2 linked regions of the Methylotuvimicrobium sp. KM2 genome follow. Each later gene encodes a partner of the first gene's protein in a complex. Links are inferred from orthologs where the notes say so. Each region holds a gene or a part of one and is shown on either strand. Other genes may lie near its edges. The genes, in order: pnp and WJM45_RS16055.

Evidence for each region.
Region 2: the proteins of pnp (region 1) and WJM45_RS16055 are in contact, whole or in part, in a cryo-EM structure (PDB 9QH0), measured with the Escherichia coli proteins. The link is inferred for Methylotuvimicrobium sp. KM2 from one-to-one orthologs.

What each region holds. Positions count from the first base shown.
Region 1 is NZ_CP150634.1:1,374,482-1,377,747, forward strand. The notes cover bases 149-3,085. They hold pnp (polyribonucleotide nucleotidyltransferase), read left to right. Parts: upstream 149-543; coding sequence 544-2,628; downstream 2,629-3,085. Other genes in these bases: rpsO (30S ribosomal protein S15), read left to right, coding at 149-187. Also shown: more of rpsO, read left to right, coding at 1-148. UniProt on the Escherichia coli protein: Involved in mRNA degradation. Catalyzes the phosphorolysis of single-stranded polyribonucleotides processively in the 3'- to 5'-direction. Also involved, along with RNase II, in tRNA processing.
Region 2 is NZ_CP150634.1:3,831,848-3,835,082, reverse strand. What follows is about bases 42-2,947. They hold WJM45_RS16055 (Rne/Rng family ribonuclease), read right to left. Parts: upstream 2,637-2,947; coding sequence 447-2,636; downstream 42-446. Other genes in these bases: WJM45_RS16060 (ion channel), read left to right, coding at 42-339. Also shown: more of WJM45_RS16060, read left to right, coding at 1-41; 23S rRNA pseudouridine(955/2504/2580) synthase RluC, read left to right, coding at 3,141-3,235. UniProt on the Escherichia coli protein: Endoribonuclease that plays a central role in RNA processing and decay. Required for the maturation of 5S and 16S rRNAs and the majority of tRNAs. Also involved in the degradation of most mRNAs.

The sequences.
Region 1 (3,266 bases):
AGTCGCATTGCTGACGGCGCACATTCTTCATTTGACGCCGCATTTTGCCGAGCACAAAAAAGACAATCATTCCCGCCGCGGTTTACTGCGGATGGTTAATCAGCGCCGCAAGTTGTTGGATTATTTGAAAAAGAAGGATATTAACCGTTATCGGTCATTGATCGAGCGCTTAGGATTGCGTAAATAATAATAAAAAAGAACGGCCTGAAATGACTTTCAGCGCCGTTCTTTCATTTGTAAGGATTTGGTCATAAATAACGTTCCTATTTTTGGAGGGTTCGGTTGCTCGATTGGCAGGTGTCGGCGGCAGGGAAAGCCGCCGCCAAGCTTACAAGGACGTATTCACCCAGCACCTAAATTCCATAGCCTTTTGACTATGGTAACTATCTTGCATAATTTAGGTGCTGGGTTCACGGCGTCCTGCCAGGCGAGTTACCGCACCCTCGACAAAGCCCATAACTCCAGGAAGTTAATTTTCGCGAAATCCTAAGTAAAGCAATAAACCGATTTTGATAACAACCCTTAACCTATAGGAACCGTATAGTGAATCCGATTCGGAAAGAATTTCAGTATGGCGAACAGCTCGTTACACTGGAAACCGGTGAGATAGCTCGTCAGGCGGACGGCGCTGTAATGATCGACATGGAAGGAACCACCCTTCTAGTGACAGTCGTTGGAAAAAAAGAAGCAAACAGCGGCGGAGATTTTTTTCCATTGACTGTCAATTATCAGGAAAAATCCTTTGCCGCGGGTAAGATTCCAGGCGGCTTTTTTAAACGAGAAGGCCGGCCGAGCGAAAAAGAAACGTTAACCTCCCGCCTTATTGACCGTCCTATCCGCCCCTTGTTTCCGGATGGCTTTACCAACGAAGTTCAAATTATCGCCACCGTTCTTTCACTGAATCCCGACATCGATCCTGAAATTCCTGCCTTGATTGGAGCTTCCGCAGCGTTATCGATTTCAGGGTTGCCCTTCAACGGTCCAGTCGGTGCGGCTCGAGTCGGTTATAAAGACGGCCAATATTTATTGAATCCGACACCTTCGTTATTGGCCGAGTCGCAATTGGAATTGGTTGTTGCCGGTACCGAACATGCGGTGCTGATGGTCGAATCCGAAGCGCAATGCTTGTCCGAGGAAGTGATGCTCGGCGCCGTGTTGTTCGGGCATGAACAGATGCAAACGGCAATTACAGCGATTAAAGAACTGGCCGCGATGGTTAACAAAGCGCCGATGGCGTGGCAACCGGCGGCTGCTAACACCGAGCTGGAATCTTTGGTGATAGCTGAAGTGGAAGCCGGAATTAAAGCGGCTTATCAAGTCCCTGAAAAACTGGTCAGACAAGAGCAACTGAAAGAAATTCGAAATGCTGTTGTCGATAAGTTGACGGCTGATGAGCAATATAGCGAATCCGACATTCGCGGCATCATCGAAAATCTCGAAAAGAAAATCGTACGCGGCTCGATTCTTGAAGAGGGCAAGCGTATCGACGGCCGAGACTTGAAAACGGTCAGACCTATTTCAATTCGTACCGGCGTGTTGCCGAGAACTCATGGTTCGGCGTTGTTTACCCGCGGCGAAACGCAGGCCTTGGTTGTCGCGACCCTGGGTACCGAACGTGACTCACAGGTCATCGATGCTCTGGAAGGCGAATACCGTGAAAGTTTCATGCTGCATTACAACTTCCCTCCTTATTGTGTCGGTGAAACCGGTTTTGTCGGTTCTCCGAAACGCCGGGAAATCGGCCACGGTCGCTTGGCAAAACGCGGCGTTCAAGCGGTATTGCCGAACATGGATGAATTTCCTTATGTTGTGCGCGTCGTTTCCGAAATTACCGAGTCGAACGGTTCAAGTTCGATGGCGTCGGTGTGCGGCAGTAGCTTGGCGTTGATGGACGCGGGCGTGCCTATTAAGGCGCCGGTTGCGGGTATCGCGATGGGTTTGATTAAGGAAGGCGATCAATTCGCAGTCTTATCCGATATCATGGGCGATGAAGATCATTTGGGCGATATGGACTTTAAAGTCGCCGGTTCAGAGGAAGGCGTGACCGCGCTACAGATGGATATCAAGATCGACGGTATTACTGCCGAGATCATGAAAACCGCACTCGAGCAAGCCAAGCAAGGCCGCTTGCACATTTTGGGCGAAATGAACAAATCGCTGTCCGAGACTCGCGGACAAATGTCCGATTATGCGCCGCGCATTATTTCGTTCAAAATCGATCCAAGTAAAATCCGCGAAGTCATCGGTAAAGGCGGTGCAACGATCCGCAGTATCACCGAACAAACCGGTGCCAGCATTGATTTGACCGATGACGGCGTCGTCAAAGTCGCTTCGGTCGATAAACAAGCCGGAGAAGAAGCACGTCGTTTGATCGAGGAAATTACCGCGGAAGTCGAAGTCGGAAAAACCTATGAGGGCAAGGTTGCCCGATTGATGGACTTCGGCGCATTCGTGACGATTCTGCCGGGTAAAGACGGTTTAGTGCATATCTCTCAGATTTCGGACGAGCATGTCGACAAGGTTAGCGATAAGCTATCCGAAGGCGATGTCGTCAAAGTCAAGGTGCTGGAAATCGATAGACAGGGTCGTGTCAGATTGAGCATGAAAGCTGTTGATCTCGAAGAGTAATTCGTAAGAAAAACTGACGAATTGAAAAGGGCTCGAACGGGCCCTTTTTTATGGCCTACTGAATTGCCAAGGTTTCATTTAACCCAGCCTTAACATTGCGCGTCAATAGGTTATTGAATAATATGCAATAATTAATTTTATGGCACTGCAAAGTTAAATTTGGCATGATTTTTAATTATTATATTTCAATAGCATAGGCGGTAGGCACTACACTTGTTAAAGCTGGGTTAAGGGTAAATTCATTTGCCAAGGCGATGAAGGCATCGCTTCTACAGAGCATCCGGCCCCTGTGGGAGCGATCCCCTGATCGCGATTTCAAGGCCGAGAACACCAAGTCACATTAACCTAAAAAGAGCAGTTGAGAGCCTCAAACTACCGTTCGCCCTGAGCCCTTCGGCTGGGCTCAGGAGAGCCCTGTCGAAGGGTGAACGGTAGTTTGAGGCTTCACCAAGACGGTGAAGGTGTTGTAGACCCTTCATGGTTCGACTTTACTCAGCACGAACGGTTTACAACACATGCCAACTGCTCTTTTCAGGATTAAATGGCATCGAGGTCAAAAAGACTAAAATATGCTGTTACCCAAGTTCTAGCTTCCCGTCAATCCAGGAAGATTGAACGAGCAAGTCGGGGTTTTCCTC
Region 2 (3,235 bases), 2.5 Mb from region 1 along the record:
TTAGCCTTGTCGCAGCAACGTATTCAGCAATTGGATAGGCATTATCCGGTATTCGCCTGTTTTTTACGCTGGTCCTGCGATTATGGTCGTTCATTTTCGCGATATGCGCTATGGGTTGTGGGTTTCGTGTTAGCTTATGCTGCAATTTTTTGGGGTTTGATGGATCGCTCGTTTTTGGACTGTCTGTATTTTTCACTGACGACATTTACGACGGTCGGTTATGGCGATATCGTACCGGTCGGTTCTCTGCAAAAACTGTTAGCGATGTCCGAAATGGCGATAGGTTATTTGATGGGCGGGTTATTGGTCGGTATTTTAGCCAAGCGGGTTATTGGGTGATGTTTTTTGACTGAAATAGCGAGAGAATTTCATGGGGTTCCTTCTGTAGGCCTCACGGTTGCCGTTATTTTGGTTCCGGCAACCGTGAGTTTAAAAGGGATTAATGTTTAGACGTCCGATTCGCTTTCGGATTTAACAACGGGTTTGCTGTCGGTATTGTTGTCCGGTTTAGCGCCGGTAGCGTCTTGTTCACGGCGAGGCTTCTCGTCTTGTGTTTTAACCACTTCTGCCGATTTCGGGCCTTCATCGGCTTGAGTTGGAACGTTCGGTCCGCTGGTTTCGTCCTGTTGTGAGGATTCCGGTTTTCGGTAATTCGGGTTCCGAGGACGACGTCTATTCGGGCCTCTTCTTCCATTTCTGGATGGCGATTTTTTTACCGGTTGTTCGACAGCTTCATTCGTCGTTTTGTCCGGCTCAACCGATTGTTGAGCGACTTCTTCAGTAATGGTCTCTTTCTGTTCGTCAGGTTTTGTTTCACGCTTATTGGCGGGCCTTTTAGGTCGGTTACTTCGACTTCCCGGTCCACGTTTGTTATCGCGTTTTTTGCCCTGCGTTCTTTCTTCGCCTTCTTTTCGTTCCTGTTTTTTGGCTGGCTGGGGTGTGGCTGTCGTTTCTTCTTTACCGCCGACCAATTTTTGCCAAAAGCGCTTAATCAGGCTGGCCGAGGTATTGCGATTTTGTACCGGCGCAGGCGCATCGGGTAGAAATTCTTTAATAGCCGCTTGTTCGGCTTTGGGCTTGATCTGTTGCGCGAACTCAGGAAGCGGAATATCTTCTTCCTTGATTTGTAAATAGCTAGGTTTTTCCTCGATCGCATCCTTGGCTTTGATTCGGTCTATCGTGTAAGCCGGCGTTTCCAGGTGTTTGCTCGGCAGAATCACGATGCCGACTTTTAATCGAGACTCGATCAATTCGATAGCTGGCCGCTTTTCATTGAGCAGGAAAGTCGCGCTTTCGATCGGCAAATGCGCGATGACTTTTTCGGTGCCGGGTTTCATCGCTTCTTCTTCCAGTACGCGCAGCACTGCCAATGCGACCGATTCGACATTACGGATCGTTCCTTGGCCTTTACAGCGTGGGCAGATTAGTTGCGTGGATTCTCCTAGCGAAGGTCGAAGCCGCTGTCTAGACATTTCCAGCAAGCCGAATCGCGAAATACGGCTGGTTTGTATACGAGCGCGATCGATTTTTAACGCATCGCGTAAGCGGTTTTCGACCGCGCGTTGATTTTTATTGGCCATCATATCGATGAAGTCGATCACGAACAAACCGCCCAAATCGCGAAGCCGTAACTGACGAGCGATTTCATCGGCGGCTTCAAGGTTGGTGTTCAAAGCGGTTTCTTCGATGTCGCTGCCTTTGGTCGCGCGTGCCGAGTTAATATCGATCGAGGTCAATGCTTCGGTATGATCGATCACGATCGAGCCGCCGGATGGCAGCGATACTTCGCGTCCGTAGGCGATTTCGATTTGCGATTCGATTTGATAGCGACTAAACAACGGTACCGAATCCTGATAGAGTTTCGCTTTAGACAAAAAGTGCGGCATGACCTGTTTCAAAAACTTTTGCACCAGGTGGAATGCTTCTTCCTTGTCGATTAGGATTTCATCAATGTTGCCGCGTAGATGGTCGCGCAGGGCTCTGATGATGACATTGCTTTCTTGGAATATCAAAAAAGGGGCCGAGTGCTCGCTAGCCGAACGTTCGATCGCTTCCCATAGTTGCAATAGATAATTCAAGTCCCATTGCAGTTCCTCGGCGCTCTTGCCGCAACCGGCGGTACGGACGATCAAACCCATGGTGTCGGGAATCTCCAATGCCGCCATGACTTCACGCAATTCATTTCGCGTATCGCCTTCAATGCGCCTGGAAATACCGCCGGCTTTCGGGTTGTTCGGCATCAATACCAAATAGGTTCCGGCGAGGCTGATGTAGGTGGTTAATGCCGCGCCTTTGTTTCCGCGTTCTTCTTTTTCGATTTGAACGACGATTTCTTGGCCTTCCTTGATTTGATCTTTGATCGATGCGCGTCCGCCTTCGGAGGTGTCGCCTTCCGCGCGTTGCCGGAAGTTCGGAGCGATTTCTTTAAAGGGTAAAAAGCCGTGTTTTTCGGAGCCGTAATTCACGAAAGCGGCTTCTAGGCTGGGTTCGATACGGGTAATAATGCCTTTGTAAATGTTTGACTTTTTTTGTTCTTTTGAAGGGACTTCAATGTCAAAATCGTAAAGTTTTTGACCATCTACCAAAGCGACACGCAGTTCTTCAGGTTGCGTGGCATTGATAAGCATTCTTTTCATTTAAGGTATCCTTGATTATTCCTGTCCCATGTTTAGAATTTTTTTAAGACTTTCAGGTTGCGCATCGGCGTTAGACCTTCGTATGGGCTGTTACGATGCCGCGGCTTTTAGGGCCGGGACGGGGGGGTGTGCCGTCCTATGATTGGCGGTCTCGCTTGCTTTCGTTCATTCGTTTAAGTTATGAAAAGCAAAAGAATTTGCATTGTTTATTCAGCATGATTTATTCGATGCGAATAGGTGTGCGCAAGCCTGTCTTCTTGTAAAATCCTTCCTAAACAGGAATTATTATATTTCGCTCATCACGGGTCGAACGATAAAACCCAAAATTCCAATGACTGAACAGTCGTTTAGTAACTGGTCAGCGAATAATTTTTTAGGGCTCCTAATCGCATAAGGCGGACGGAGCGTTTATTTTAGTTGTATAAACTGGCCTAATATATCAATGTTAACGGCACTCATCAATTTAAAGAATCATGTCATAAAATATACTGGTATCATTATTCGATGAAATCAGTACAGCAAGAAACGCATTCGGGCGTTCAATTTATTGAAGTTTTTGAGGAAAACTGCGATCAGCGGCTTGATAACTTTTTGATTGC